2 regions of the Pseudarthrobacter sp. NIBRBAC000502772 genome follow, and region 2 is predicted to be linked to the other one. Evidence: predicted binding sites of a transcription regulator. Region 2 holds the regulator's gene; the other holds the start of a gene.
The links. Region 2 encodes Rex, which represses fermentation and respiration genes when NADH is low (regulators of the CRP and FNR family bind a similar motif). Its sites were predicted from a motif close to CTTGTGAANNNNTTCACAAG; they were not measured.

Region 1 (15,862 bases), 980 kb from region 2:
CGAGCCAGTGCAGGATGACGGGCTGGTCAACTTCCTGCAGCAACGTGGAGTAGACGTGCAGGTAGTCGTCCGGACTGTTGGCCACACGGGCCAGCGCCCGGGAAGCCATCAGGATGATCTTGGGTCCGGCTTCACTGACGACGGCGATCTGCTCGCGGTAGGCGTCCAGGACAGCGGCGAGTCCTGGGCTGCCGGTGGGCAGTGTGGCGAGGTCCAGCTGGTCGGTGCCGGCGCCACACGAGACGAGGTCGCGCACGGTCTTCCCGGCGGTAGCGGGGCCACCGGCAGCGACCACCGAAGCGGCCTCAACACCGGTGCGTTTGATGAGCTGCTGGGTTGCGGCCCAGTCCAGGCCCATGCCGCGCTGGGCGGTGTCCATGGCGTCGGCGACACCGAGGCCGTAGGACCAGAGTTCGTGCCGGTACGCCAGGGTGGCGTCCCAGTCGAGGCTGGCCGGGGCACCTGGCGTGTTGTCCGCCAGGACCTCGGGAATGACGTGCGCGGCGGCGTAGGCACGCCGCGACGTGAGTGGGGCGGTGGGGCGGGCCCACGACACGCCGCCCTGGAGGCGGTACTCGCGGGTGCCGCCGTCGTGGGTGGGAAGAATCAGGGAAGTCATCAGAGCGTGATCTCCGGGATGTCGATGGTGCGGCGTTCGTCGTTGGACTGCAGGCCAAGCTCGGCGAGCTGGACGCCGCGGGCAGCGGACAGCAGGCCGAAGCGGTGCTCGCGGCCGGCTACGACATCGCGCAGGAACTCTTCCCACTGCAGCTTGAAGCCGTTATCCAGCTCGGCGTTGGCAGGGACTTCCTGCCACTGGCTGCGGAAGGATTCCGTGACGGGCAGGTCCGGGTTCCAGACGGGCTTGGGGGTGTGCGCACGCTGCTGGGCTACGCACTTGTTGAGTCCGGCAACGGCCGAACCGTGCGTGCCGTCGATCTGGAATTCCACAAGCTCGTCGCGGTAGACGCGGACAGCCCAGGAGGAGTTGATCTGGCCGATGACCGGCTCGCCCGCCGGCGTTTCGAGTTCGAAGATGCCGTAGGAGGCGTCGTCCGCCGTGGCCTTGTACTCCTTGCCTGCCTCGTCCCAGCGAGCCGGGATGTGGGTGGCGGTCTTGGCATTGACGCTCTTGACCTTGCCGATGATGCCTTCGAGGACATAGTTCCAGTGGCAGAACATGTCCGTGGTCATTCCGCCGCCGTCTTCCTTGCGGTAGTTCCAGGACGGGCGCTGCGCTGCCTGCACGTCGCCTTCGAAGACCCAGTAACCGAATTCGCCGCGGATGGAGAGGATGCGGCCGAAGAAACCTTCGTCAACCAGGCGGCGCAGCTTGACCAGACCCGGCAGGTACAGCTTGTCGTGAACAACGCCTGCGGTAACGCCGGCTTCCTTGCCGATCCGGGCCAGCTCGATGGCTTCTTCGAGCGATTCGGCTGTGGGCTTCTCCGTGAAGATGTGCTTGCCGGCCAGCATGGCCTTCTTCAGGGTGGCGGCACGGAGGCTGGTCATGGACGCGTCAAAGATGATGTCCACCGAAGGATCGTTGATCACGGAATCCAGGTCCGTGGTCCATTCGGCCACCTTGTGGAGCTCGGCGAGCTCACGGATCTTGGCTTCATTGCGGCCCACCAGGATCGGCTCCACCTGGACCCTGGTGCCGTCCTCCAGCGTGAAGCCCCCGGCGTCGCGGATGGGAAGGATGGAACGCAGCAGGTGCTGGCGGTAACCCATCCGGCCGGTGATGCCATTCATGGCGATACGGATCGTCTTTGTTTCGAAGCCCATGTGTCCTCCACGGTGAGTGAGCAGGTTACTCAAACTGAATTGGGAAAGCGCATTCCCACTGCATCCATCATGCACCGCGCCCCTTCGGGTTGGCAAGCGCTTTCCCAAAGTATCCTCAAACTGCCATACTGAAAGCGGCGCTAACGGCGCTGAAAGTCTGTACGAACGGGAGAAGTTGTGGCTGCAAGTACCCTCACCGAGGTGGCCCGGCTGGCGGGCGTGTCGCCGGCCACCGCCTCCCGCGTGCTGAACGGCTCCGCCCGGATACCCGGCAAGGATATTGCGGACCGGGTGCGCCAGGCCGCCGAATCCCTCGGCTACATTCCGAACGCCCAGGCGCAGGGGCTGGCCAAGTCCAGCTCGGGGCTGATCGGGCTGATCGTGCATGACATTGCCGATCCGTACTTCGCAGCCATTGCCCGCGGCGTCCAGGATGCCGCGAGGGAACAGCACAAGATGGTGCTGCTGGCCACCACCGAGGGCGGTCCGGACAGTGAGAAGGAAGCCGTGGCTGCCTTCGCCGCACGCCGCGCCGATTCCATCGTGATCGCAGGATCACGGACCTCCCGCACCGAGGACCTGGAAGGCAACACCGAACTCGCTGCGGAACTGGACCGATACTGCCGCAACGGCGGCCACGTGGGCGTGATCGGCCACGGGATTGTGGGGGCCGCGACAGCGGACGGCTACCACGTGGTGAGTGTGCCCAATGAGGAGCTGGCCGCGCAGCTCGCAACTGAGCTGGCCGCGTCGCGGGAAGAAGACTTCGTGATCGTCGGCGGCCCGGAAGGGCTGTTCACCTCCGACGACCGGATCCGTGGGTTCCAGCGCGGCCTCGCCAGCGCCGGCCTGCCTGCCGCGGACGTCATCCGCACGGACTTCACCCGTGCGGGCGGCTTCGAGGCCGGCCTCGCCCTGGCTGCACGGATCACAGCGTCCCAACCCGGGACCGCGACAAAACGGCTTTGCATCTTTGCCGTCAACGATGTTATGGCCATCGGGGCCGCCGCCGCGCTGCGCTCCCAGGGACTGCGGATCCCGCGCGACGCCGCCGTTGCCGGTTTCGACGATATTGAGACTCTGCGCGATTTCCGGCCGGCCCTCTCCACGGTGCACCTTCCCCTGGAGGAGATCGGACGGCAGGCCGCCAGCAGCGCAGCCGGCCCGTCCGCCGACGATGCCGGATCGCCCCCGATAACCGGCCAGATCATACTCCGGCGCAGCACCGAAGCGGCACACCCGAGCAGCGCCGAGTCGGTGGCCTGACCAGCATGACTGACGGGCCCGTCCCCGGCCTGACGACGGCCGCGGCGCAGTGGAACGGCGTCGAGCGCTTGTTCAGCCGCCCCGGCGAACCGTCCCGCTGCTGGTGCCGGTTCTTTGCCCTCACCGGTCCGGAGTACTCCGCGCTGGGGCCGGCCGCCCGCAAGGCACAGTTGAAGGAAAAGTTCGACGGCGGCTCCCCCGCCCCCGGCGTCCTCGCTTTCGTCGACGGTCAGCCCGTGGGCTGGTGTGCCGTGGAGCCACGGACCTGTTATCCCCGAGTGCTTCGCTCCCGCATGCTTCGGCAAGCGGAGGAACCAGGGCCGCCCGATTCCGAAACAGCATCACCGGATGCGTCCGGCGGGGTGTGGTCAGTGACCTGCTTTGTGGTCGCCGCCGGCCACCGCCGTAGTGGTGTGGCAGCCGCGCTGCTGCGCGCCGCCGTCGAGCATGCCCGGCTCAATGGTGCCGACGTTGTGGAAGGCTACCCGGTGGACCGCGAGCAGCGGCCCAAAGCGGGACCCGCTGACCTTTACCACGGCACGCTGAACCTCTTCCTGCGCGCCGGGTTCACCGTGGTCAGCAGCGCCGTCCCCGGGCGGGCCGTGGTGCGCCTGAGCCTCACCGGACCTAAGGGAGCGTAAGGATCAGGGGGCCATCGGCAGTGATGGCCACTGTGTGTTCGCTGTGGGCAGCCCGGCGGCCGTTGGCGGAACGCAGCGTCCATCCGTCGTCGTCCTGGTAGTAGTCGTCCTTACGGCCCAGGATCAGCATGGGCTCGATGGCAATGACCAGCCCCTCGGTGAGCTTGATCCCCCGTCCCGGCCTGCCGTCGTTGGGCACCGGCGGTTCGGCGTGCATGGTGCGGCCGATCCCGTGGCCGCCGTGGTCAGCCAGCAGACCATAGCCCGCCCGCCGCGCGGCGCCGCCGATCGCGTAGGCAAGATCGCCCATCTTGTTGCCGATCCGGGCTGCCTCGATCCCACGGGCCAAGGCGGCATCCGTGGCATCAATGAGGGCCTGGTCCACAGGATCGGCTGTTCCCACAATGAAACTGACGGCCGCATCGCCGCACCAGCCCTCCAGGAATGCCCCGCAATCCACGCTGAGCAGGTCACCGTCCTGGAGTTTGTAACCGTCGGGGATTCCGTGGACCACGGCGTCGTTCACACTTGTGCAGATCACGCCGGGAAACGGAACTGCGGCCCAGCGCGGGTGGTAGTCCAGGAAGGCCGGTGTGGCTCCCGCCGCGGCAATCGTCTCGGCGGCCAGCGCATCGAGGTCACGCAGGGTGACACCCACTCCGGCCGCCTCACGCACCGCCGCCAGCGTATTGGCCACCACCCGCCCGGCTTCGCGCATGAGGGCAATCTGCTCGGGAGTCTTGATCATGGACATACAGGGAACCTCCGACGTCGGGTGGCACGGTTCACGGGAACGTGCAGTTTGTCTGGTCCCACTCTAGAGCCGTCCCGCTGAGGATGGACCCGCCGACATCCACGCCGCCGGCACCTCGCTACAGTTGCACCATGCACCGAATGTCGCCGAATGACGAATCGCTGGACACGGAGGCAACGGTCACGGAAGCTCCGGCCACGGAGACTCCGAACCGCGAGTTGCTGGATGCCGTGCGCGCGGCGCTGCTGGAGCGGACGGACCCGGTGCGGGCCACTGGCGCCCAGGCGTACATGAAGTCCACTCTGCCGTCACTGGGCGTCAGAGTCCCGGAAGTCAGGCGGCTGGCGCTGGCCGCTGCTTCCGTCCATCCCGTGACGTCGGCGGGCCAGTTGCGGGCAACGGTGCTGGAACTCTGGCGCGGCTCCACAGTACGCGAGGAACGCTATGCGGCCATTGACCTGACAAGCCTCCGGTTGGTGGCCCGCGACCAACTGATGCTCCCTGTCTATGAGGAGATCATCCGCACCGGCGCGTGGTGGGATTTCGTGGATGGGGTGTCGCATCGTATCGGCGGGCTTCTTCAGGCCCACCGGCCCATGATGACCGAAGTCCTGCTGGCATGGAGTACAGACCAGGACTTCTGGATCAGGCGGTCGGCCATCACCTCGCAGTTGAAGGCCAAGGCCAGCACGGATCAGGACCTGCTGCGGGCTGTCATTGAGCAGAACCTGGCGGACCCGGAGTTTTTCATCCGGAAGGCCATTGGCTGGGCGCTTCGTGAATACGCCAAAACGGACCCGGAGTGGGTACACGGTTTCGTGGTGGAAAAGGGCACGCGGTTGAGTCCGCTGTCCCGGAAGGAAGCCTTGCGGCACCTGGAACAGGGCACGACGGCGGGAATCACCGGCGCCGGATAACCGCGCCTGCGGAGACTAGATAACGGGCCGTTCAGTCACCGGTTCGGCCGACTTCCGGAAGAGCCTTTTGGTGTCTGGATCCATGAAGATCAGGTACATGGCAAAAAGCAGGCCGGTAATCGCCGCCGCGACGCGGGCCAGGACCAGGGCAAGTCCCAGGTCCTCGGTCTGGAGGTAGGGAAATACGTCCAGCTGGTCAGAAATGGCGTAGATCATGAAGAACGACACGATGAAATACAGGGCCTTGACCTGCCAGTCATTGCGGATGCCTGTCACCGCGAACAGCGGGATGAGCCACACCACGTACCAGGCCTGGATCATCGGCGCCAGCACCACGATGGCCGCAAAGCCCAGGGTGAGGCGGCGGATCAGCCGCTCATGCTCACCCCTGAAGATCTGGAAGGCGACGATGCCTACGGCAAGTAGTTTGCCGGCGTCGAACACCCAGTCGGCGAGCGTCCACCCGTCAAGGCCGAAGGCGTTCGAAACGGAAGCGACCACCAGCCCCACCAAGCCCACCGGCGCGTACCAAATGAAGAGGCTGCCAGGGGCGGACAGCCCATTGATCCAGCCGAACCCGAACCCGTTGACGAGGCTCAGGCCGTACAGAATGGCCAGGCTCAGCCCTCCGGTCAGTCCCCAGAACAAGAATTTCCGCGGCCAGCCGGCGTTCTTGCCTGCCCAGATCAGGCCGATGAACGGCAGGAAAACGATGGTGATGGGCTTGACGGCGATGGAAAGGGTGACGAGGACTATGCCCAGCACCACGCGCCTGGTGGCCGCGTAGTACAGCCCGGCAAGGGCCAACCCGATCATGAGGGCATCGTTGTGGACGCTGGCGATGAAGTTGGTGAGGAACAGGGGGTTGGCCGCGGTGAGCCACAAAGCGCGGTGCGGATTGACGCCGTGAAGCTCGGCCAGCTTGGGCACGTAGATGACACAGAGGACCACACCAAACAGCGCCACGAGCCTGAAAAGCATCACGCTGGCCTCGGGCTGGACGTTGGTGGACCAGACCACAAACTGCTCGATCCACAGAAACAGCTGGCCGTACGGCACGGGAGCTTCAGTCCACTGTTTGTCGGCGCCTAGCTGGAAATAGTTGGACAGCGCCGAGATGCCGTTCTCGTAGGGGTTGAACCCCTCCACCATCAGCCTGCCCTGACCAATGTAGGCATACACGTCGCGGCTGAAGAGCGGGACGGTGAACATCAACGGCAGGCCCCATGCTGCGATGGCCTGCAGAGTTGCCTTTCGCGCCGCCGGCCCCCATACGCGGACCCGCTGGCCGAGCCTCAGCCAGGAGCGGACCAGGAGCATGCCGCCTACCGCAACCAGCACGATGGCCAGGGCAACGCCGATGGCCTCCGTCCGCATCCAGATAAAGATCGGAACGCGGCGGAGTTCGGATACGGGGGCCAGCCAGCCGACGCCGAGGGATCCGAACACCATAAGGACCGAGCCGACAAGACCGGCAAGGATGGGGGACCTGGCGTTATCCACTTCTGCCGCAGCGGACTCCGGGATCACGCTGGCGGCCATCTCCCCCGTTGCAGGCACAGGCGCCGTCATCTCAGGATCGTCCAATCTCTTTACACTCGGCGCTTAAGTCCCGCGGGCGGCTGTGGCCGCCCGGGCCGCGCAGACACTGCACAGCGGCAAAATCCTCGCCCCATGTACCCGAAATCCTAGCATCGGACGGTTGCGCCGGAGCTAAACGGTAGGCTGGTCCGGTGCCTATATCTAACGAACGCATCGTCTGGATCGACTGCGAAATGACCGGCCTGGACATCAAGAACGACGCCCTGATCGAGGTGGCGGCGCTGGTGACGGACTCAGAGCTCAACATTCTCGGCGACGGTGTGGACGTGGTGATCAAGCCTGAGGATGCTGCCCTCGCCCAGATGAACGACTTCGTGAGGGACATGCACACCCGGTCCGGGCTGCTCAAGGAACTGCCGCACGGCAAGACCATGGCCGAGGCCGAAGCCGCCGTGATGGAATACATCGAAAAGTGGGTGCCGGACCCGCGCAAGGCACCGCTGGGCGGCAACTCCGTTGGAACAGACCGCGTCTTCCTCTCCCGCGACATGCCGGCCGTTGTGGAGCACCTGCATTACCGCGTGATCGACGTGAGCACCATTAAGGAACTCTCCCGCCGCTGGTTCGCCCGTGCCTACTTCCAGTCCCCCGCCAAGAAGGGCGGCCACCGCGCCCTGGGTGACATCCAGGATTCCATCGACGAGCTCCGCTACTACCGCGAGGCGGTTTTCGTTCCCGCTCCCGGGCCTGACAGCGCCACGGCCCGCGAAGTCGCCCAGCGCATCACTGCCTCGCCGGGCACAGCAGGTATTCCGAAAGAGTAATCTGCGCCACGTTTGGCGGAAATTTTCGCAAAAACCCCAAAAGTGGCGCAAGCACCGTCAAACAGCAGGTAAGCTATTTGAGTTGCCTTTCCAGAGCACCGGACCACCGGGAAATCTGTGGGGCACATGGTGGGCTTAGCTCAGTTGGCAGAGCGCCTGGTTGTGGTCCAGGAGGTCGCGGGTTCAACCCCCGTAGCTCACCCTCATAGGGCGGCAGTAAAGGCCGTCCATTTGGAGGCCGTACCGGATATCCGGTACGGCCTCCATTTTTTTGCATAACCGCCGGCGCCACGCCGCACGCACGAAGGGCCGCCTGACATGACAGTTCTGCCAATCACCGTCTGGGGTGAACCGGTGCTGCACCGCCGCGCCGCCGAGGTGGAGGTTTTCGACGACGAACTGCGCACCCTGATCGCGGACATGTTTGAAACCAACGAGGCGGCCAACGGCGTGGGCCTGGCGGCGCCGCAGGTCGGTGTGGGCAAAAGAATCTTTGTGTACAAGTACGCCAATGACGACGGCGCTCCGCCCACCGGGGTCCTGGTAAACCCGGTACTGACCCTGTCCAAGATCTCTGGCGCGCTGCCGGACCCCGAGGAAGAGGAAGAGGGCTGCCTCTCCTTCCCCGGCGGCGCATACCCGCTCAAGCGTGCGGAGTGGGCGCGGGTGGAAGGATTTGACGGCCATGGGCAGCCGGTGGAGTTCGAAGCGACCGGATGGTTCGCACGGGTCATCCAGCATGAATACGACCACCTCGACGGAAAACTCTACGTCAACCGGCTGATTGACCGCTATGCACGGAAGGCCATGAAACTGGCCAAGAAGAGCGGCTGGGGTGTGCCCGGCCTGACCTGGATGCCCGGCGTGGATCCGGACCCGTTCGGCCACTGAGCCCACACATTACCTCGCGGTAATGGTTGGCTGGTCCGGGCAGGAGTCCAGGACGCGCTTCATCGCATCCTTCTCCGGCTGCGTGACCCACAGTCCATAGGACGCCTTCACCGAGACCTGGCGGGCCACGTAATGGCAGCGGATGTTCTTGTTCCTCGGCAGCCAGGTGGCGGCGTCGCTTGCGCTCTTCTGCTGATTTGCAGGACCGTCCGCGGCGATGAGGTTTATCGGATCGTTGGCCAGGCTCTGGCGCTGCTGCGGGGTCAGCCCCTGTGCGCCTTTCTGCCACGCGTCACTGAGCGCCACGACGTGATCGATCTGGATTTCCTTGCTGCTTTCCGGGCCGCGCCGGAACTCCATGGCTTTGCCCGTGTACGGCTCATGGATGGACCCTGACACTACCTTGCATTTGGACCCCTCCGTGAAGCCCACAGCGGTGAGGTCCCTGCGGAGGATGTCGTTGCGGGTGTCGCAGCCGTTCCGGTCCACGTCCAGCCAGGCCTGCCCGAAGGCCTCCCGCTGGTAATTGTCTTTGGGAGCCCGTCCCTTGACGGAAAGCCGCTCGAGGGCGGTCAGGGCACTCCCCTGCGGTACAGCGTGCACCGGGATCACGGGCTTCATCCAGGTCCCGTCGAAAACAGGCGCCTCGCGGGGGCCGGCGATTGCCGGTTCTGCCGCAGCGAACTGGCCCGCGGTGAAAAACCACCCCGCAGAGCCCACTGCAGACACGGCCAGCACCGCCAGCAGAGCCCAGGCCTGCCTCGAACGGCGGCGGGCACGGCGGTAGGCACGCCAGCTGACGGTCATGGGCAACCGGCTCTTCCGGAAATGTAATGCACCAGAAGAGCCTAGGCCACCCCACTGACACCCCTGCGGTTATCCACAGTGGGGAGGACGAGTGGCCCGGATGATCCGCCTACTGCTATGGCCGGCTACTGCTCCCGGACTACACGGCGCAGGTCTTCTTCGGCAAGCTGGAGGAGCCCTTCGAGCTGGCGCACACGGTCGTCGCCGACGTCGCCGGAAGCCCGGGACGCGCGGGCCTGCTCCAGGAGCCTGATGGCTTCTTTGTGGTTGGCCTTGGCGACGTCGAGGGCGTGTTCAAGAGTGGTCTCGTGGAGAGTTTCGTTATCCATGCCACCAGTGTGGTCCCGATTCCCGGCTGATTCCAGCGAATCAGCCGGGAATGTCGGGTGGCCGGCCCGCAGACGGCCTAGACGGCCTAGACGGCGATTGCGGCCAAGGCCGCTGCGGCTTCCTTGGCGGGGAACGCCGGCGGGTTGACGCCGGCCATCTCTTCCATAACCCGGACTACCTGGCAGCTGTAGCCGAACTCGTTGTCGTACCAGACGTAAAGAATCAGGTTTTTCTCGTTGGAGATCGTGGCAAGGCCGTCAACGATGCCGGCACGGCGCGAGCCGACGAAGTCCGTGGAAACAACCTCGGGCGAATCGATGTAGTCGATCTGCTTGCGCAGGTCCGAATGCAGGGACATCTGACGCAGATAATCATTCACCTCATCCTTGGTGGTGCCGTTTTCCAGGCTGAGGTTCAGGATGGCCAGCGAGACGTCCGGGGTGGGGACGCGAATGGAGCTGCCGGTGAGCTTGCCCTGAAGTTCGGGCAGTGCCTTCGCCACGGCAGTGGCCGCTCCGGTTTCGGTGATGACCATGTTCAGCGCGGCGGAGCGGCCGCGGCGGTCGCCCTTGTGGAAGTTGTCGATCAGGTTCTGGTCGTTGGTGAAGGAGTGAACGGTCTCCACGTGGCCGTGGATCACGCCGAACTTGTCGTTGATAGCCTTCAGGACCGGGGTAATGGCGTTGGTGGTGCAGGACGCCGCGGACACGATCTGGTCCGTGTCCTCGATGGTGCCGTGGTTAATGCCGTGCACGATGTTCTTCAGCGCGCCCTTGCCCGGGGCAGTCAGGAGAACGCGGGCAACGCCCTTGCTCTGCAGGTGCTGGGACAGGCCCTCAGCGTCGCGCCAGCGGCCCGTGTTGTCCACCACCAGGGCGTTGTGGATGCCGTACGCGGTGTAGTCGATCGTGGCGGGGTTGTCCGAGTAGATGACCTGGACCTGCACACCGTTCGCGGTGATGGTGTTGGCGTCCTCGTCAACGCGGATGGTTCCCTCGAAGGAGCCGTGGACCGAGTCGCGGCGCAGAAGGCTGGCGCGCTTGGTGAGGTCCTTGTCCGAGCCGCGGCGCACCACGATGGCGCGCAGGCGCAGGCCGTGGCCGCCGCCAGCCTTTTCGATGAGAAGGCGCGCCAGCAGGCGGCCGATCCGGCCAAAGCCGTACAGCACAACGTCGGTGCTGGTGCGGTCATCGCCACCACGCTTGCCAACTACCGCGGCAAGCTCGGCGCGGAGGAACTCCTCCAGGGTGGCGCCGTCGCCTTCTGCCTTGAACTTTTCCGCGAGGCGGGCGACGTCGATGGCCGCCGCACCCAGCTCCAGCTGGGCCAGGATGTTCAGCAGCGGTGCGGTCTCTTCGAGCAGGAGCTCGGTGTTGCTCATGCGGCGGGCGAAACGGTGCGCCTTGAGGATGTTCATGGTGGACTTGTTGATCAGGCTGCGGCCGTGAATGCTGGTCACCACGTTGTTCTCGCGGTACAGCCGGCCAATCACCGGAATCATGGCCTCGGCGAGAGCCTCCCGGCCCATCCACGTATCAAGACAAGAATCTGACGTCTGGCTCACAGAACTACCTTCCTCGGTTCAGCCGCATACGTCGTCGTACGCGGTTGGCGGCCACCTGATGTTGTCCAGGGGCTCTGGCACCGGCAGGATGCGGTCCATCCCGGGTGCCGTGGAGAAGCGTAAAGAAAAGCCACCGGCTGCGAACGCAGACCCGGCGGCAGAACTTCTACGTTCGCTCTCTATTCTAGGCTGGAGCGACACCGCGGACCGCCGCAACCGGCGTGAAATCACTCACATACGGGGCGCGTCGGTGCCCGGCGGGTGGTGTTGGATGGGTTGACCGATACGCCGGGTTCTGTGCTCCCGTGCCGTTACCAGCGCGGGAGTAGCGGCCATCCATCTACGGACGCCGTTGCCGACGCCCTCCAGCGGCCTACCCGGACACTCGGGCGGGCAGCCCTCAAACGTGTCCTGTCTGGCCTTGCTCCGGGTGGGGTTTACCTAGCCTTCCCGGTCACCCGGGAAGCTGGTGGTCTCTTACACCACCGTTTCACCCTTACCTGCTGAGCTTCCGTTGCCGGAAGACGCAGGCGGTCTGTTCTCTGTGGCACTGGCCTGCGGGTTACCCCGAGTGGGCGTTACCCACCACCCTGCCCTGCGGAGCCCGGACGTTCCTCGAGCCACTTCCGTGACGCGCGGCCGCCTGGTCAACCCATCCGCAGCCCAGTCTACCGCCGGTAGAGGGCACCGCCGTCGCCGGTAGGATCGTACGGTGCTGATTCTGCTTCCCCCCTCCGAGGGCAAGACCCCCGCAGTCCGCGGGTCCGCCGTCGACTGGCCGTCACTAAGCTTTCCGGAACTCAACACCTACCGGGCCAAAGTCCTGGAGGCGCTGGGGACGGTGAGTGCGCATGAGGATGCCCTCGCGCTGTTGGGCGTCGGCGCATCGCTGCAGGACGACGTCGAACGCAACACCCGGCTCCACGCCGAACCGGCGGCCCCTGCGCACCAGATCTATTCGGGCGTTCTGTACGACGCGCTCGGCTACAAAACGCTGACCCCGGCGCAGCGCCGGAAGGCCGATGGTTCGGTGCTCGTGATCTCGGCCCTGTGGGGTGCCATCCGCTTCGCCGACCGTGTGCCCGCCTACCGGCTGTCGATGGGAACGGCACTGCCCGACGTCGGCCGGCTCGCCTCGTTCTGGAAGCCGCAGCTTTCGGAAGCCCTCGCGGAGTCGGTGTCCGGGCATCTGCTCGTGGACTGCCGCTCCAGCACGTATGCCGTGGCATGGGCACCGCCGCCGGCTCAGACGGTGGCCGTCAACGTGTTCACCGAGGTCAACGGGGTGCGCAAGGTGGTCAGCCACTTCGCGAAACACACGCGCGGCGAGCTGGCACGGCACCTGCTGGCCCGCCGCGGCAACGCCCCGCAGACCCCGGTACAGCTGCTGAAGGCCGCGCGCGAGAAATGGGACGCGGAGTTGGTTGACGGTTCAGCGCGGAAGCCTCACGCCCTGAACATCATCCTTCCCAACTAGGTCGCAGCAGATGTCGGTATGGGCGCGCCCACAACGACATCTGCTGCGACCTACATGGGCTGCTAGGCAGTTGGGGCGGGGGTGTTCCACTCTGCGGAACGCACCAGGATGGCGCCGGAGTCCGGGCAGAACACGATGTCGTCGTCGGAGGCGGCCTTGATTTCGGCGAGGTCCCCAGGACTCAGTTTCATTCCTGAGGCCTCGGAGGTTCCGTGGAACAACCGTGCGGCGCCCACTCCACGCTTAGCGAGCGTCTTTTCGTAAATTGCCAGCATCCCGGCGTCGAGTCCTGCAGCGAATTCGGCACGCTTGCCGCGGACAACAGCGGCTTCGGCGGCCACCTCGGCCAGGGCCTCATCGAGTTCGGCGCGGATGCCGCCGAACGATCCCTGGACGTTGTCCACGATGAGCTGCTGGGCCGCCTGCCGTTCGCGCAAGGAATCCAGGCGTTCCAGGACTTCCAGCTCCACGTCCTCAAGGTCGGAGCGGCGCCTGTTGAGGGAGGCGATGTCCTTCTGCAGCGCCACGAGGTCCTTGGACAGCCCCGTGCCGCTGTTGAGCCGGGCTTCGTCGCGTGCGATGCGGGAGGCGACCTGTTCGACGTCGGCCTCGGCACGCTTCAGCTCGGCTTCGGCGTCATGGACGGCCATCTTGGCGGAGCCGAGTTCACCGTTGGCGACGGACAATGCTGATTGCAGGTCCTCGATCCGAGGATCGGTTTCCAGGGCGCGACGGCGGTTGGAGAGGGACTTGAGCTTTGCGTCCAGCCCCTGCAGTTCGAGCAACTTCAACTGTTCCGCCGGTGCTGCCTTGGCCACTATTTACCTCCGCTAAATCCAATCCGGCCGAAGCCGGGCACCGTATCGGCGCTGTATAGACTCTAGACGATATGAAGTGAGGGGTGCAGGTTCCGCCCGTCCGGGTCGGCCATTATCGCCGGGCGTGCTCCCCAGGCTCGCTCGGGTCACCCGGGGACCCCCGCACGCCAGGCTTAGCCCGGAGTCAGAATGAAGTCCCACGGATCGCTGTTGGTGGTGCTTACCTGGATCTCGACGTCATGGCCCTGATCGGCGAGCACATTGCCCAGTGCCGACGCCGCGGCGGGCAGCCAGAGCCATTCGCTGGCGAAGTGCGAAACGTCAATCAGGTACGGCCGGCCGTTCACTGCCGCTTCCCGGGCTTCGGACGCCGGATGGTGCCGGAGGTCGGCGGTGACGTAGACGTCGGCGTTGTTGGCCCGCACCTCGTTGAACAGGGAATCCCCCGCCCCGCCGCAAACCGCAATGCGCCGCACCAGCCCATCCTTATCCCCGGACACGCGGACTCCCCCGGCCACCGACGGCAGGATGCCGAACACCCTGGCCGCGAAGTCGCCCAGGCTCATCACGTCCGCCAGATCACCCACGCGTCCGATGCCTTCCTCGGGCAGGCCGTTCGCGGCAACCGTCAGCGGGACAACGCCCTCCAGTCCCAGCGCATCAGCCAGGACGTCGGAAACGCCCCCGACGGCGGAATCACCGTTGGTGTGGACGGTCAGGAGTGCGGTGCCGGACTCGATGAGACGGTGGATGGCCTGCCCTTTGGCAGTAGTGGCGGCCACCGACGTGACGCCTTTGAGGAGCAAGGGGTGGTGCGTGATCAGGAGCTCGGCACCCCATTCCACCGCTTCCTCGATCACCGTAAGCGTGGGATCAACGGCGAACATCACCCGGGTCACGGGCGCTGAAGGGTGGCCGGCCACGAGCCCTACTTCGTCCCAGTTTTCGGCGAGTGACTCGGGCCAGAGTTCCTCTACCGCCAGCAGCACCTGGCCCAGCGTGGGAGCAGCCGGACCAGCCGCCGCAGCGTCCTCCCCAGTAAGGGTGCCGTCGTCGTGCTTGCCCGCATCTGTAACGCCGGTGTCTGCAGATTCCATAGTCTCAGTTTTACCCCATCCGGCCGTTTGCCCGGCATCATTCAAAGTCTCGTAGGGTGGTCAGGGAATCATCCGGCGCGCTCAACCATTGAAGAGGTCATGAAAACTTTTGTTCTTGGCGGGGGCTGCTTCTGGTGCCTTGATGCTGTCTACCAGAAAACCAAGGGGGTCTCCTCGGTGATTTCCGGCTACACGGGCGGCCATGACCCCCGGCCGGACTACTACTCCGTCTGCGGCGGGACCACGGGCCACGCTGAGGTCGTGGCCGTCACTTTCGACGAATCCGTCATCCCGGCCGAGGTCATCCTGGACATGTTCTTCGCGCTGCACGATCCCACCACGCTCAACCGCCAGGGCTACGACGTGGGCACGCAGTACCGCTCGTCCATGTTCTATGAGACCACCGAGGAGAAGATTCTCTTCGAGGAAGCCATCGAACGGAACCAGGCTCTGTGGTCGCACCCGATTGTGACCGAGGTCAGCCGGCTGCCACGGTTCCATGTGGCGGAGGACGTCCACCAGGACTATTACGCCAAGTATCCCGAGCAGGGCTACTGCCAGGTGATCATCAATCCGAAGCTCGCGAAGGCCAGGAAATATTACTCTGCATGGCTTAATGCTTAGCAGCGGCCACTCAGCCATCGTTAGGCTGACCTCAGCATTCACTCTTGAGAGATAGGCATATCTACATGGCACGGATCTATGACGATGTAACGCAGTTGGTCGGCGGCACTCCGCTGGTCCGCCTGAACCGGCTCACCGAGGGCCTGGGCGCCACTGTGGCCGTCAAGCTGGAGTTCTACAACCCGGCCAACAGCGTCAAGGACCGCATCGGCGTGGCCATCGTTGACGCCGCCGAGAAGTCCGGCGCCCTCAAGCCCGGCGGCACCATCGTTGAAGGCACCTCCGGCAACACCGGCATCGCCCTGGCCATGGTGGGTGCTGCCCGCGGCTACAAGGTCATCCTGACCATGCCCGAGACCATGTCCACCGAGCGCCGCGTTATGCTGCGGGCGTTCGGTGCCGAGATTGTGCTGACCCCGGGTTCCGAGGGCATGCGCGGCGCCGTGGAAAAGGCCCAGGAAATCGTGGCCAACACGGAGAACTCCATCTGGGCCCAGCAGTTCGCCAACGAGGCCAACCCTG
Region 2 (15,862 bases):
TCGCGCGCCTCCCGAAGCCCAAGTCGCATGCCTCCCGCATCGCGCTGGTCACCGGGGCGGCGTCAGGCATCGGCAAGGCGATCGCCACCCGGTTGGCGTCCGACGGCGCGTGCGTGGTCATTGCCGACCTGAACCTGGAGAACGCCCAGGCCGTCGCCGCGGAGCTGGGCGGCGCGGACGTCGCCCTCGGCGTCCAGGCCGACGTGACCGACGAAGCGCAGATCGCCGCCGCAATCCAGGAAGCGGTGCTCGCCTTCGGCGGGCTGGACCTGGTGGTCAACAACGCCGGCCTGTCCATCTCCAAGCCGCTGCTGGAAACCACCGAGAAAGACTGGGACATCCAGCACAACGTCATGGCCAAGGGCTCCTTCCTGGTCTCCAAGGCCGCCGCGAAGGTCATGATCGCCCAGGACATGGGCGGGGACATCATCTACATCTCCTCCAAGAACTCCGTCTTCGCCGGCCCGAACAACATCGCCTACTCCGCCACCAAAGCCGACCAGGCGCACCAGGTCCGGCTCCTCGCGGCCGAACTGGGCGAATACGGCATCCGCGTCAACGGGATCAACCCCGACGGCGTGGTCCGCGGCTCCGGCATCTTCGCCGGCGGCTGGGGCGCCAAGCGCGCCGCGGTCTACGGCGTGGACGAGCAGGAGCTGGGCAAGTACTACGCCCAGCGGACCCTGCTCAAGCGCGAAGTCCTGCCCGAGCACGTGGCCAACGCCGCCGCGGTCCTCACCAGCAGCGAACTGTCCCACACCACCGGCCTCCACATCCCCGTGGACGCCGGGGTGGCCGCAGCCTTCCTGCGATGAGCACAACCGCATCCCATGCACCGGGCGGTGTCGACGGCGGCGGTACTTCCGCCCGCAGTGTGTTCGCCGCCGTCGACATCGGCGCGTCCTCCGGCCGGGTCATCCTGGGCCGGGTCCTCGACGGCCGTGCCGCCGCGGCCGGGAGCGTGGAGCTGGAGACGGTGCACCGGTTTCCCAACGGTGTGGTGGAGATCGACGCCGGCCTCCGCTGGGATTTCGACGCCCTGTTCGCCGAGGTCCTCGCGGGCCTGACTGCCGCCGCCACCGTGGCGGCGCTGCAGGGCGAAACGATCACCAGCATCGGGATCGACACCTGGGCGGTGGACTACGGCCTGGTCAACAAGGCGGGGGAGCTCACGGCCCAGCCCTACAGCTACCGCGATGACCGCAGCCGAGCCGCCGTCGCGCCCGTGCACCGGAAACTGGACCCTGCCCGGCTTTACGGCACCACCGGCCTGCAGTTCCTGCAGTTCAATACCTTGTACCAGCTGGCCACGGAGCGTGACCTGGACGGTCTGCAGGCGCTGCTGATCCCGGACCTCATCGCCTTCTTCCTGACGGGAGTCCGCCGCACGGAATCGACCAATGCCTCAACCACAGGTCTGTTTGACGCAGTCGCGGGGGACTGGGCGACGGAGTTCCTGACCGCCCTGGGCCTGCGGAAAGACCTGTTCCCGCCGCTGATCGAGCCCGGCGAGACCGTTGGCACGCTGCTGCCGGAGATCGCCTCAAGGGTGGGACTGCCGGCCGGCACCAACGTGGTGGCCGTCGGCTCGCACGACACCGCCTCTGCCGTCGCCGCAGTCCCCGCCCAGGAGGAGGACTTCGCCTACATCTCCTCGGGCACCTGGTCCCTGGTGGGGCTGGAACTGGATCATCCGGTCATGACCGAAGCCAGCCGGGCAGCGAACTTCACCAACGAACGCGGCGTGGACGGCACCATCCGCTACCTGCGCAACATGGGCGGGCTCTGGCTGCTCAGCGAATGCCAGCGGACCTGGGCCGCCGAAGGCCACACCCCGGAACTCGCTGACCTGCTGGCCGCCGCAGCGGCGCTGCCCCCGGGCGGCCCGCAGATCAACCCGGACGATTCAGCGTTCATCGCCCCGGACAACATGCCCCACCGCATCCGTGCCACGGTCCGCCATACCGGAGACATCCTGCCTGATAACCAGGCGGCCATCACCCGGTGCATCATGGACAGCCTGGCCACGGGCTACGCGCGGGCCATCGCGGACGCAGAACGCCTGGCGGAGCGCACCGTGGATGTGGTCCACATCGTGGGGGGCGGCTCCCAGAACGGGCTCCTCTGCCAGCTCACGGCCGACACCACGGGCAAAAAGGTGATGGCCGGGCCGGTGGAAGCGACCGCCGTCGGGAATGTCCTGGTCCAGGCCCGTGCCGCCGGGCACGTCAGCGGGGGGCTCACGGAACTGCGTCGACTGGTGGTGTCTTCCCACGAGCTGCAGACGTTCACGCCGCAGCTCTCCCGCCTGTAACCGCCCGCCACCCAGCGGCAACCATCCAGCGCGAACAACCCAGCGCGAGGGGACACTTGGGGCCCTAATCGCAGGGCCCCAAGTGTCGTTTCGCGCTCAAAGAAGGCGCCGCCGGGTGGGTTGCGTGACGTAGGATCTCCGATAGCAACCCGACGAGACAGGACCGGACAGCAGCATGCCCCTCTTCGACCTTCCCCTTGACCAGCTCCGCGGCTACACCTCGCGGGTCACGCCGCCGGCCGACCTGCAGGACTTCTGGGACGCCACGCTCGACGAGGCCCGGACGTTCCCGCTCAACGCCACGTTCGGGCCGGTCGAGAACCACCTGTCGGTCATCGACACCTTCGACGTGACGTTCGCCGGCTACGACGGCGCACCCATCAAGGGCTGGCTGCACCTCCCGGCGAACCGGCGCGCCGGAAGCCGGCTGCCCGTCGTCGTGCAGTACATCGGGTACTCCGGCGGCCGCGGCCTCGTCAACCAGGACACCAAATGGGCGCAGGCCGGCTATGCGCATTTCATCATGGACACCCGCGGCCAGGGCTATGGCGGGATCCTCGGCCAGACGGCGGATCCCCACCCGTCTGCGGGCGAGGTGGCCTACGCGGGGCTGATGACCAGGGGCGCCGGCAGCCGCGAGGACTACTACTACCGCCGCGTGTATGTGGACGCGTTCCGCGCGGTGGAAGCGGCGCAGTCCCACCCGGAGGTGGATCCTGCGCGCGTGGTCCTGGCCGGAATCAGCCAGGGCGGCGGCATTGTGGTGGCGGTTGCGGGTCTGGTGGCCGGAAGGCTCGACGGCGTCATCGCCGCGCTGCCCGACGTCCCCTTCCTGCAGGACTTCCCCAGGTCCATCGACATCGCGGCCCGCGGCCCCTATCCGGAAATCGCGGCGTTCCTGGGCAGGCACCGGGACCGGTATGAGCCGATGCTCGCGGTCCTGAACTATTTCGACGGCGTCAACCTTGCGCGGGCGGCCACCGCACCGGCCCTGTACTCGGTGGCGCAGATGGACGATGTCTGCCCGCCATCCACCGTGTTCGCCAGCTTCAACGCCTACGGCAGCGGCTCCGCGGCACAAAAGGAGATCGAGGTCTACCGGTTCAACAACCACGAGGGCGGCCAGGAGCACCACTGGATCAGGCAGCTGCAGTACCTCCGCGAGCTCCTGGGCTGACTTGGGGGCCCGGATTTCCATGTGTGACGGCCGTGATTTTGCGGCCGTCACAGCGCGCGGTTATGGTTTGCCTATGACAAACCGTTGGTATGCGTATTTTTCGTTGGCTCTGGAGGAGCCCGCGTCTAACTGACACGCATCCATCTTCCTTCAGAGCCAACAGGGCAGAGATCATTCTCTGCCCTTCGCCATTTCTCCGGCGGGTTCTGATCTGGGCCCGCTTCCTATCTGGAACAGGACCCGAACATGAGCACCGCGACAGCCACCCCCGCAAAATCCACGTCCAATCTGCGCGTCAGCGAATTCACGCCGCTGCCCTCGCCCCAGGAGCTCATCGCCGAGCTGCCCCTGGACGCCCGGGTGACGGACGTCGTCGAGCGTGGCCGCGACGAAGTCCGGGCCATCATGGACGGCGTGGACGACAGGCTGCTGGTCATCGTGGGCCCCTGCTCCATCCACGATCCCAAGGCTGGACTGGAATACGCCCGCCGGCTGGTCAGCCAGGCCGAGAAGCACCGTGACGACCTCCTGATCGTGATGCGCACGTACTTCGAAAAGCCCCGCACGACGGTGGGCTGGAAGGGCCTGATCAACGATCCTCGCCTGGACGGCAGCCATGACATGGTCACCGGGCTCCGGACCGCCCGGGAATTCCTGCAGCAGGTCACCGCGCTGGGACTGCCCACGGCCACCGAATTCCTGGAACCCATCAGCCCCCAGTACATGGCGGACCTGATCTCGTGGGGAGCCATCGGGGCGCGCACCACCGAGAGCCAGATCCATCGCCAGCTTGCCTCCGGTCTCTCCATGCCCATCGGCTTCAAGAACGGGACCGACGGCGACCTCCAGGTGGCGCTCGACGCGTGCGGCGCCGCCGCTGCCGCGCAGGCATTCCTGGGGATCGACGGCGACGGCCGGGCCGCGCTGGTGGCCACCGCCGGGAACCCGGACACCCACGTCATCCTCCGGGGTGGACGGAAGGGGCCTAACTACTCAGCGGCCGACGTCGAAAGCGCCTCCGCCAAGCTCGCCGGCAAGGGGCTCAACCCGCGGCTGATCGTGGACGCCAGCCACGCCAACAGCGGCAAGAGCCACCACCGGCAGGCGGAAGTGGCGCTGGAAATCGGCGCGCAGCTGGAGGACGGCGGCGAGGCGGCACAGGCCATCGCGGGTGTCATGCTGGAGAGCTTCCTGGTGGGCGGAGCCCAGAACCTGGATGTCACCGAGCATGCGGCGGGCCGGGCGGAACTGGTCTACGGGCAGAGTGTCACGGACGCGTGCATGGATTGGGACGTCTCCGTTTCGGTCCTCGATCAGCTCGCGGCGTCCGCCAGGAAGCGCCGGACCGCTTAATGATTGCCCGGATGACTTTCACTACAGCCCCATGAACCTCTAGAGTATCTAACACATGGTTGGTGGATGGCTCAGCATCGGCACACCGAATATGAATCAAAGCTGGGGTATTGTCGTCATCCATCAGCAAAGGAATAGGGAAATGTCCGCAGAACAGAACTTCTCGAACGCGAAGTTCCTGACCGTGGCCGAAGTGGCCGAGGTCATGCGCGTCTCCAAAATGACCGTCTATCGGTTGGTCCACTCAGGCGAAATGCCCGCGGTGCGTTTCGGCCGGTCGTACCGGGTGCCGGAGAGCGCCGTCGAGCAGTACCTCAAGGGTGCTGTGGTGGACGGGCACTCCGAAACCGCCTGAGCATTACCTGCGGTCAGTGGGCATCGCCAAGAAGCGGTACCCTGTTAAGGAACGTTTTACGTCATTGTAAGAATCTGTCAGTTGTTTCAGTCTGTAGCTCTGTCCACGGACCATTTCCATCAGACAGGTACTGCATCTAGTTTGTGAGGAACTTTCGTGGGTTCAGTTATTAAGAAGCGTCGCAAGCGTATGGCCAAGAAGAAGCACCGCAAGTTGCTTCGTAAGACCCGTCACCAGCGCCGCAATAAGAAGTAGAGATACTTCGACAAGCGTGAAATGCCCGTTGCCTTCCCGGCAGCGGGCATTTTTTTGCGTCGGGTGAGGTCGCCATCGACGTTTCACCGTCGCTTAGCGTTCAGCCCTGCCCAACCCTCGCAAGCTCGGGCCGGGACCCGCGGGCTTTCACTTCCGCCGAAAGGAGCTCCGTCGGTCGCTGGGCGACCTCTGTCGCTCGTTCGGCCGCGATGCGCTCCTACGTGAAACGTCGACGGCGACAGTTGCGGCGGCGGCTTAAGCCCGGGGGCCGCGCATCCGGGAGTAGCCGCGCCAGAGACCGTACACGGCGCCGCCGGCCGTTGCTGCCTTGAGGCCCAGGGTGGCGGCGCGGCGGCCGGAACGGAAGTCGTAGACCGGCCAGTTATTGTCCCGCGCGTGGCGGCGGAGCCTGGCATCAGGGTTGATGGCTACCGGGTGCCCCACGAGGGTCAGCAGCGGGATGTCATTGTATGAGTCGCTGTAGGCCCAGCACCGCTTAAGGTCCAGGCCTTCGGCGTGGGCCAGGGCCTGCACAGCCACTGCCTTGGCGGAACCGTGCAGGATGTCGCCCACCAGCCGGCCGGTGTACATGCCATCGGCAATCTCGCCCACGGTGCCCAAGGCTCCGGTCAGGCCGAGCCTGGTGGAAATGACCGCGGCAACCTCGATGGGGGTTGCGGTAACCAGCCAGACCCGCCGGCCCACGCGCAGGTGCTGCTGCGCCAGTGCCTTGGCGCCGGGCCAGATCCGGGACGCGATCATTTCGTCGTAGACCTCTTCGCCCAGGGCCTTGACGTCTTCCACGGTGATGCCCTCGGCGAGGGTGAGGGCGGAGTCGCGGACAGCGTGGACATCGTCCATGTTCTCGCCGCGCGCCACAAATTTGAACTGCTTCCACGCGAACCCCGCAGCCTGCGTCAGGGTGAAGGCGCCGCGTTGGTGCATCTTGCGGGCAACATGGAAGAGGCTGGCGCCCTTCATGAGGGTGTTATCGACGTCGAAGAAGGCGGCTTCGCCGGTCTGCATCAACGCATCCGGCTGGGTCACCACAGCGACGTACTTCTCCTCGGGCATGTCCACGAGTCTAGTCAATACTCGGTGACCAAGATTTCAGTGCCAGCGCGAGTGCCAGCGCTCGCCCGGATACCCGCGTCGCCGTACGACCCGCCGTACGACCCGCCGTCGGCCGCTGTCCTCTGCCCAGCTCTCTGCCCTGAAGGGCGATACGGTTAATGCATGGCAAAACCCGAGGTAGTCCTCATCACCAAGGCAGACTGTCACCTGTGTGCAGGAGCGCGCGACGCCGTCGGACGCGTTACTGCCTCGCTGGGACTCGGGTGGACGGAACAGCAGGTGGACGAGCTGCCGGAACTGCGTGAGCGGTACGCGGAGGAAATTCCCGTAGTCCTGGTGGATGGAATCCAACGCGATTTCTGGAAGATCGACGAAGCCCGGCTGGAGCGCGTCCTCAAACGCGCCATGGCCCAATAGGAAAGCGGCCCGCAGAATGACACCGGCTTTGTTGGCACCAGCTGCGGGGCTCTAGAGTGGAGTCACGACGCGATGGGATGGAGGGGATAGTGACTTCACTGGATCCATCTCCCCATGCTGTCCAAGGTACAGAGGCTGGCCACAGTGCACAGCCCGTCCACGGCGCCGAGTCCACCAAGCAAATACCGCCCGCCGCAGTGGCCCGGCTGACCATCTACCTGCGCGCCCTTAACACGCTGCTGTCCGACGGCGTCGAACGGGTATCTTCGGAATCGCTGGCGGAAGCGTCAGGAGTGAGCTCGTCAACCCTTCGCAAGGACCTTTCCTATGTGGGTTCCTACGGCACGCGCGGAGTGGGCTACGAAGTGCAGTACCTGAGCCGTCACATCTCCGCGGCCCTGGGGCTGACCCACGACTGGAAGGTCGCCATTGTTGGCGCGGGTAACCTCGGCAAGGCCCTGGCCCGCTACGGCGGCTTCGAGTCCCGCGGGTTTGACGTCGTGGCAATTTTCGACGCCGACCAGATGGTGGTGGGCAATGAAGTGGGCTGGCTGCGCGTCAGCGACTCTGCGGACATGGAGGCCGTGTTGCAGCGGACGGGCGCCAACATGGTGGTCCTGGCACTTCCGGCCCATGCGGCGCAGGCCGTGTGCGACCGCGTGGTGGCGGCCGGCGTCCACAGCATCCTGAGCTTCGCCCCCGTTATGCTGCAGGTCCCCGAGGGCGTCAACCTCCGCAAGGTGGATATGGCCACCGAACTGCAGATCCTCGCCTATCACGCACAACGGGCGCAGACCCCGGACCAGACCGCCTAGTTCGTCGGCGGCTGATGGGGCCCACGCCCGTTAGGGTGTGGATGCGGCTCGTTGGTACTACTGCCCGTACGGGTTGCCAGGCGTGGTGCCCGGGGCGCCGTACGGGTTAGCGAACGGCTGCTGCTTGCGGAAGTAAGGTGCCGCGGCCGGCAGGTAGAGCAGCACGATCGCTGCGATCCCGGCCAGCGTTCCCACAGTTCCGAGGCTCGGTGGTCCGAAGAGGCCGAAAATGGACAGTGCCGCGAAAACCGTACCGAGGATGCGGGCCCAGTTCTTGCCCTTGCGGACGAAGAACGCCACGAGCGCGTACAACCCCGCACCGATGATCGCGAAGACCACGAGCGATCCGGCAATGACACCCTTGAAGTCGTCGAACGCGAATTCCGCACCAGTGGCACCGCTGCTGCGCATGGCGTCGTCGAACGCATTCCGGAACAACGGATCGTCAAGCATGCCAATGCCCATCAGCAGGCTGATGACATACACAACACCCGCGCCAATCAGCAGCCAGAACGAGATGTTGACCAGCTGGGGAACCCCGTTGGATCCCGTGGCCTGCGGCTGCTCGGACGGGTACTGCGCGTAGGGGGACTGCCCGTACGGCTGCTGGCCATAAGGCGGAGGCGTGGGCTGGCCGAACTGCGGCGCGTTGTTCTGGCCATACTGCGGGGCGTTTTGCCCGTACTGCGGTGCGTTTTGCCCGTACTGGGGTGCCGGGGGAGTCTGCTGGCCATACTGCGGGGCGTTTTGCCCGTACTGTGGCGCCGGCGGTGTGGGCTGCCCGAACTGCGGGCTGTTCTCGCCGTATCGGGGCGCTGGCGGCTGGTTGCCGGGCTCGGGCTCGTTCGGAACGGGAGGCGGGACAGGAGTGCTCATGAGCGGTCCTTTGCAGGTCGGATGTCAGTTCGGCTGCTGGGTGCAGTCCAACTGGCCTGCCCCCAGTACGGCTTACTTCCCACCGTACCCCCGGCGGGTGCCGCGGGGGATCATTCCGGAGAGGTATTCCCACAGAACTCAGCGGGCGTCGCGCAAGGCTGTGTTTCTACTGGATCCGGTCTACGCGCGGCCCTTGGCGGCGTTGAACCAGGCCTGCGAGTTCGGCAGCCACATGAGCACCGTTGCCGCGGCGCTGATGAGGAAGCCCAGCCAGTTGTTGCCGATGCCTTGGCCCATGCCGCCGCCGCCCACGCTGCCGCCAAGCACGGCGAGCACCAGCGAAACGCCGGCCACGATGGTGAGCGCAAGTCTTGCCCATTCCTTGCCCTCCTTCATCTTCAGGACCAGGACAATCTGGGCCGCCGCCAGGGCCAGTGCCACCAGGACGAGCAGGAGGACCACAACGGCCAGCCCGGGTGCCACGACGAACAACGCCAGCGAACCCAACACGCCGAACAGGCCGCCAAGGACTCCCAGCATGCCGCCGATGAGCCAGATCCAGTACGAGACCTTGAGCTCGGTGGGCAGCCCGGTCACGCTGAACATGCCGGAGAACCCGGCCTTGGGCATAACGTCGTTGAAGTTGCGGGGGCCGTCGGTTGGCATCTCAAAGCGGAAGCCGCCCGGTTGGCCAGGCTGGTTGTATGGCTGGCCGGGCTGCGGGTAGGCCTGGCCCGGCGCGGGATAAGCCTGGCCCGGCTGCGGGTAGGCGGGTGGCGGCTGGTAGCCGGCCGGAGGAACGTTGCCTGCAGGCGGTACGTTGCCGGCAGGGGGTTGAGTGACAGGCGGCTGAGTGACGGGCGGCTGGGCGCCCGGTTGCTCGGCGCCGGGCTGCTGGGGCTGCTGTGGCTGTGGTACTTCACTGTTGCTCATGGGTCTCACTGTAGACCGCGTATCCGCCTGTATCTAGGGGATAAAAACAAAGCACCCCGGCCGCCAGATTCCGGGGAATTGGCGGCCGGGGTGCTTCAGGAAGAAAACTATGCTGCGGGTGCGATGAACGCGAGCTCCAGGTTGACGGCAACCTTGTCGCTGACCAGCACGCCGCCGGCTTCCAGCACGGCGTTCCAGGTCAGGCCGAAGTCCTTGCGGCTGATGGTGGTTTCAGCGGAGACGCCGGCACGGGTCATGCCGAACGGGTCCACGGCCACGCCGTTGAACTCGGTCTCAAGGGCAACGGGGCGGGTGACACCCTTGATGGTGAGGTCCCCGGTCAGCTCGTAGCTGTTGCCTTTGGCCACGAGGCTGTTGGAGACGAAGGAGATTTCCGGGAAGGTCTCGACGTCGAAGAAGTCTTCGCCGCGGACGTGGCCGTCGCGGTTGACATCGCCGGAGTCGAAGCTGGCGGTCTGGATGGTGGCGCTGATCTTGGAATCGGCCACGTTGTCGGCGAGGTCCAGGGTTGCCACGGCATCCTTGAACTGGCCGCGGACCTTGCTGATGCCTGCGTGCCGGACGGTGAAGGCGATCTCGCTGTGCGAGTTGTCGAGGGTCCAGGTGCCGGTGGTGACGTCTGCGGGAAGAGTCATGGTGTTTCTCCTTGGTTTGTCGGGTGGTACTTCCGGATAGCTTGACGCTTCATCTGTTGAATCCTCAACTATCCGCTGCATCCAGTATAAACATGCGTTTGCATGTTTTGTTCCCGGTTCCGGAACATTTTTCCAAAAATTTGAGTTCTACTGGATGTAGAAGATTTCGGATCGCACGCCATCTTTGAGAAACTGGTAAACATGCCCCAATCCACTGTCCATCTGCTCCGCCACGGCGAGGTCCACAATCCTGACCGCGTTCTGTACGGCAGGCTGCCCGAATTCCACCTCTCCGAGCTGGGCCGGGAAATGGCGCAGATGCTCGCCGACCACTTCGCCGAACGTGCCGCGCGCGGGGCACGGATCGTCTATCTCGCGGCGTCGCCGCTGGTCAGGGCGCAGGAAACAGCGGCCCCCACGGCAGAGGCGCTTGGCCTGGAACTCCACACGGACAGCCGCATCATCGAAGCGGAAAACTACTTCCAGGGCATGAAGGTCACCAAGGCCGAGCTCCGGAAGCCCAAGCACTGGCCGCACCTGGTCAACCCGTTCCGGCCGTCCTGGGGCGAACCGTACAAGGCGCAGGCCGCGCGCGTCATGTCAGCTGTTGAGGACGCCCGGCTCCGGGCCATCGAACTGGCCACCGGCGACTACGGAACCGATGGGCCGGAAGCCATCATGGTTAGCCACCAGCTCCCCATCTGGGCCACCCGCCTCAGCGCCGAAGGCAGGCCGCTGTGGCATGACCCGCGCAAGCGCGAGTGCACGCTGACGTCCATCACCTCCCTGGTGTTCGACGACGACGGCTCGCTCCTGCGCGTTGAGTACAGTGAGCCCGCTGCCGTACTTCTTCCCGGCGCCGCCAGCACCCCCGGAGCCTGACATGACTGACCCTCGCGCAACATCCCGCGCAATTTCAGGCACAGCATCCCGCCGCGCCGTGCTCGTTGCCGGCGGCGCCGCCCTGACCGCCCTGACCCTGGGGCTGTCCGCCTGCGCGCAGGAAGACGCCCTCGCCAAGCAGGCCAAAGCCGGCGACAACAAGAACTACGTGGCCGGGGACGGCTCGGTGACCGAGTTCACCGCCGCGGACCGCAAGGCCGCCGTCGCCATTAACGGCACACTGTTCAACGGCACCCAGATAGCCCCCGCGGACTTCCAAGGCAAGGTGACCGTCCTGAACTTCTGGTTCGCCGCCTGCGCACCCTGCCGCGTTGAAGCACCCATCCTGGAAGAGCTGCACCAGGACTTCAAGGACCAGGGCGTGCAGTTCTTTGGCGTCAACCTCCGCGATGAAAAAGGCACTGCAGAGGCCTTTGATAAGACCTTCAACCTGACCTACCCCAGCTTCGATGACAAGAACGGCGGCGTGCTCCTGGCCGTCTCCGGGCTGGTCCCGCCGGGAGCGGTCCCCACCACGCTGGTCCTGGACAAGCAGGGCCGCGTGGCCTCGCGCGTGCTGGGCGAAATCCAGAAGGGCACCCTCAAAGCCCTCATCACCGCCGCCGTGGCAGAGTAGCGGCGGCCCCGGACCGTGAACAGCCCCTTCGCCGAAACCATCCTGAACGGCTCGCTCCTGCTTGCCATCCCGGTGGCGCTGCTCGCCGGCCTGGTGTCCTTCCTCTCGCCGTGCGTGCTGCCCCTGGTGCCCGGCTACCTGGGCTACGTCACCGGCCTGAGCGGCGTGGACCTGGAGAAGCAGAAGCGCGGCCGGATGCTTGCGGGCATCGGGCTTTTTGTGCTGGGGTTCTCGGTGATTTTCGTGCTCCTGGGCGGCGCGTTCGGCCAGCTTGGCACCCTGATCACCGGCTCGCAGAATGCCTGGATCACCCAGCTGCTGGGGCTCCTGGTCATCCTTATGGGCGTGGTGTTTATGGGCGGTTTCGGCTGGCTGCAGCGTGATGCGAAGATCCATGCCAAGCCGCCGGCCGGCCTGTGGGGCGCGCCGTTGCTGGGCCTCACGTTCGGCCTGGGCTGGGCCCCGTGCATCGGGCCCACCTACTCTGCCGTCCAGCTCCTGAGCCTGTCCGGCGGTTCCTCCGCAGCCAAGGGTGCCCTCCTGGCGTTTGTCTACAGCCTGGGCCTGGGCATCCCGTTCCTGCTGATCGCCCTGGCGGTGCGACGCGGCATGGGTGTGATGTCCTTCTTCCGCACGCACCGCCTGGCCATCCAGCGGATCGGCGGCGGGATCCTGGTGGTGCTGGGCCTGCTGATGGCCAGCGGCGTCTGGGGCACCTGGGTCACCGAGTTGCAGTACTGGTTCCAAACCGATGTGAAGTTGCCGATCTGATGAGCGAGCGCGTGAAAGAAAACAAAAAGTCCCCGGCACCCGTTGCCGCCGCCAAAACCGAGGCGGCGCTGCCAGTCCTGGGGCCGGTGGAGATGCTGCGTTGGGCCTGGACCCAGCTGACCAGCATGCGCACGGCGCTGTTCCTGCTGCTGCTCCTGGCTGTCGCCGCGGTGCCCGGTTCGCTCTTCCCGCAGCGCCCGGCCAACCCGTCCATCGTGACGCAGTACATCAAGGACAACCCGGACTACGGGAAGCTGCTGGACACCCTCCAGCTCTACGACGTCTACTCGTCGGCCTGGTTCTCGGCCATCTACATCCTGCTGTTCATCTCGCTGATCGGCTGCGTGGTCCCGCGCGCCATCGCCCACTACAGGGCCATGCGCTCCCAGCCGCCGCGGACCCCCAAACGTCTCTCCCGCCTCCCCGAGTACGGCACCCTGGTGGTTCCCGCCGACGCCGGCCTCCCGGCGTCGGACGCCATCCGCAGTGCCGCCGGCGTGCTCAGGAAGCGCGGCTACCGCGTTGACGTGAGGGACGACGACGGCGCGCGGCCGTCTTTGGGCGCCGAACGCGGCTTCGCCAAGGAGGTAGGGAACCTGGTGTTCCACACGTCGCTGATCGGTGTGCTGGTGTCCGTGGCCGTGGGCGGCCTGTTCGGCTACAGCGGCCAGCGCATCCTGGTGGAGGGCGACACCTTCGTGAACACGCTGGTGGGCTACGACCAGTTCACCCCCGGCACGAACTTCCAGTCCAGCCAGCTGCAGCCGTACTCCATCCAGCTGGACAAATTCGACGTCTTGTTTGACCGCGAATCACCAGGCAAAATCGGCCAGCCCATCGACTTCAACGCCGAAGTCACCACCCGGGAAACCCCGGACTCGCCCGCCAAGCAGGAAGTCCTGAAGGTCAACGATCCCGTGACCCTCGGCGGCACCAGCATCTACCTCACGGGCAACGGCTACGCGCCCGTGGTGACCATCCGCGACGGCGCCGGCAACGTGGCCATGCAGGGTCCCGTGGTGGCCAAGCTCCAGGGTGACAACTACTACTCCTCCCTGGTGATCAAGGTCCCCGACGCCCGGCCCGAACAGCTGGGCTTCGTGGGGTTTTTCCTGCCCACGGCGTTTGTCACCGAGGAGGGGGTGTCCTTCAGCGGCGATCCGGACCTGTTCAACCCGCGGCTGACCCTGAACTCCTACTTCGGGGACCTTGGCCTGGACGCCGGCTCGCCGCAGAACGTCTTTGAACTCGACGTCAGTGACCTCACGCCGCTGAACGCCCGCAACCTGGACGCCGGCGGCATCACCCTGGCTCCGGGCAGCACCTACACCCTGCCGGACGGCAAGGGCAGCATCAGCTTTGACAGCGTGAAGCGGTACGTGGGCGTGGACATCCACCACAACCCGGGCCAGCTCTACGCCCTCATTTTCGCGCTGCTGGCCGTGGGCGGCCTGATCGTCTCGCTCTACGTGAACCGGCGCCGCGTCTGGGTGCGGACCGGGACGCACGAGGACGGCCGCACCATGGTGGAGTATGGCCTGCTTGCCCGCGGTGAGGACCACCGGCTCGCCGCGGAAGCGGTTGCCGTCAGGAAGCTGCTGTCCGACGAGTGGCAGCTTGCGGATTCCGATTCCGTCGAATCTGCTGACGATTCCGATTCCAGCGTCACCCAGCAAACTCCCAGCCGCCAGGGCGATAATGGCGCAGACTCTGTCACCACCCCAGCGGGCCCCACCGGGCCGAAAAAGGACCAGTAATGCCGTTCGCCATCAACGAAACCATGGGCCAGTACAGCGAGCTGTTTATGCTGCTCGCAGCCGGCACGTACACCGTGGCCTTCATCGCCTTCGCCTGGGACCTCGCGAAGAGCAGCAGGGCGCTGCGCGCCATAGACCTGAAGGCGGCCGAGGCTGCCGGGACCAGGGTGCCCGCGATGGCCGGCGCCGGTGCGTCTGCTGGTTCAGCCGCGGCAGCCGACAGTGTGGCAACGGACAGGGTTGACTCGCACCTGGCCGGACCGGTGGGACGGGTCGAGCGGCCGTCGTCGTCCGTGGCCAAGCGGGGCGGCGACGCTTCCGGGGCCGGGCAGACGGCCGACGCCGATATGCGCTATGCGGCGGAACGCCGCGTTCCGGCGCGGGTCGCCGTTGCCCTCACCGTTCTCGGCGTGCTGATCCATGCCGCCGGCGTCATCACGCGTGCCGTGGGTGCAGGCCGGGTGCCGTGGGGCAACATGTACGAGTTCCTGACCACCGGCGCGTTTGTGGCCGTGGCGGTTTTCCTGCTGGTGCTGATCCGCCGCGACCTGCGGTTCCTGGGCACGTTTGTGGTGGGCCTGGCCATCATCATGCTGGTGGCCGCCTCGGTGGCTTACTGGACCCCCGTGGGCCACCTGGTCCCTGCGCTGCAGAGCTACTGGCTGATCATCCACGTCTCCATCGCGGTGCTCTCCTCCGCACTCTTCACCCTCACGTTCGCCATGTCCGCCCTGCAGCTGGTCCAGTCCCACCGGCAAAAGACGGTGGCTGCCGGTGGTGCTGACAAGCTTGGCTTTATGCGGCTGGTTCCCTCGGCACTGAGCCTGGAAAACCTGTCCTACCGGATCAACGCCATCGCCTTCATCGGCTGGACCTTCACCCTCATGTTCGGTGCCATCTGGGCTGAAAAAGCCTGGGGCCGGTTCTGGGGCTGGGACACCAAGGAAGTCTGGACCTTCGTGATCTGGGTGGTCTACGCGGGCTACCTGCACGCCCGCGCCACGCGTGGCTGGACCGGCACCCGAGCCGCGTGGCTGTCGATCGTCGGCTACCTCTGCGTGGTCTTCAATTTCACCATCGTCAACCAGTTCTTTAACGGTCTGCACTCCTATTCGGGCCTCTGAACTGGGGTTTCTCCAGCTGTCCTTGGCAGCGGTCGACTGATACGCCAATCGATGTATGAATAAGGGTGTTGCCCCGCAGACGGTGATGCTACCTTGGTGGGAGTTGTCAGTGATGAAGCTCGCAGACAGCTAGCTGCGTTTTTTGCCGAGGTGCCCATGAACTATGTTCTCGCCCTTGACGTCGGGACCAGTTTCACCGCCGCCGCCATAGTTCGAATCAATCACGACGCTTCACGTGTTCCGGAGAGCCTGCCGCTGGGGCTCCGCGGAACGGCTGTGCCTTCGGTGGTTTACTACCCCGAGGAAGGCCCCATCCTGGTGGGGGAGGCGGCCGAGCGCCGCGGCCTTGACTCCCCGGAGCGGGTGGTGCGGGAGTTCAAAAGGCGCGTCGGAGACGACGTCCCCATTGCCGTCGGCACTCTTTCCCTCCCTGCTGAGGACGTCTTCGCCACTATGGCCCGATGGG

Region 1: a site for Rex is predicted at 11,543-11,562, ahead of NIBR502772_RS15410 (glyceraldehyde-3-phosphate dehydrogenase). Genes of this name have one in related genera too.

The regions. Positions count from the first base shown of each region.
Region 1 covers NZ_CP041188.1:3,324,144-3,340,005, forward strand. The annotation lists gene NIBR502772_RS15350 (dihydrodipicolinate synthase family protein) at 1-619, opposite strand, end outside; gene NIBR502772_RS15355 (Gfo/Idh/MocA family protein) at 619-1,788, opposite strand; gene NIBR502772_RS15360 (LacI family DNA-binding transcriptional regulator) at 1,966-3,054, shown strand; gene NIBR502772_RS15365 (GNAT family N-acetyltransferase) at 3,060-3,695, shown strand; gene map (type I methionyl aminopeptidase) at 3,682-4,449, opposite strand; gene NIBR502772_RS15375 (DNA alkylation repair protein) at 4,590-5,366, shown strand; gene mptB (polyprenol phosphomannose-dependent alpha 1,6 mannosyltransferase MptB) at 5,382-6,938, opposite strand; gene orn (oligoribonuclease) at 7,142-7,732, shown strand; tRNA gene NIBR502772_RS15390 (tRNA-His) at 7,862-7,934, shown strand; gene def (peptide deformylase) at 8,051-8,623, shown strand; gene NIBR502772_RS15400 (HNH endonuclease family protein) at 8,633-9,430, opposite strand; gene NIBR502772_RS15405 (hypothetical protein) at 9,556-9,759, opposite strand; gene NIBR502772_RS15410 (glyceraldehyde-3-phosphate dehydrogenase) at 9,846-11,288, opposite strand; RNA gene rnpB (RNase P RNA component class A) at 11,593-11,979, opposite strand; gene NIBR502772_RS15420 (YaaA family protein) at 12,037-12,801, shown strand; gene NIBR502772_RS15425 (zinc ribbon domain-containing protein) at 12,864-13,619, opposite strand; gene NIBR502772_RS15430 (Nif3-like dinuclear metal center hexameric protein) at 13,793-14,716, opposite strand; gene msrA (peptide-methionine (S)-S-oxide reductase MsrA) at 14,816-15,340, shown strand; gene cysK (cysteine synthase A) at 15,406-15,862, shown strand, end outside.
Region 2 covers NZ_CP041188.1:4,306,544-4,322,405, reverse strand. The annotation lists gene NIBR502772_RS20080 (bifunctional aldolase/short-chain dehydrogenase) at 1-815, shown strand, start outside; gene NIBR502772_RS20075 (rhamnulokinase family protein) at 812-2,314, shown strand; gene NIBR502772_RS20070 (acetylxylan esterase) at 2,490-3,491, shown strand; gene NIBR502772_RS20065 (3-deoxy-7-phosphoheptulonate synthase) at 3,738-4,844, shown strand; gene NIBR502772_RS20060 (helix-turn-helix domain-containing protein) at 4,987-5,199, shown strand; gene NIBR502772_RS20055 (30S ribosomal protein bS22) at 5,356-5,454, shown strand; gene NIBR502772_RS20050 (HAD family phosphatase) at 5,710-6,528, opposite strand; gene NIBR502772_RS20045 (glutaredoxin family protein) at 6,691-6,945, shown strand; gene NIBR502772_RS20040 (redox-sensing transcriptional repressor Rex) at 7,035-7,760, shown strand; gene NIBR502772_RS20035 (hypothetical protein) at 7,818-8,636, opposite strand; gene NIBR502772_RS22905 (hypothetical protein) at 8,817-9,569, opposite strand; gene NIBR502772_RS20025 (YceI family protein) at 9,677-10,225, opposite strand; gene NIBR502772_RS20020 (histidine phosphatase family protein) at 10,427-11,107, shown strand; gene NIBR502772_RS20015 (TlpA disulfide reductase family protein) at 11,109-11,744, shown strand; gene NIBR502772_RS20010 (cytochrome c biogenesis CcdA family protein) at 11,760-12,515, shown strand; gene NIBR502772_RS20005 (cytochrome c biogenesis protein ResB) at 12,515-14,272, shown strand; gene ccsB (c-type cytochrome biogenesis protein CcsB) at 14,272-15,396, shown strand; gene NIBR502772_RS19995 (Hsp70 family protein) at 15,553-15,862, shown strand, end outside.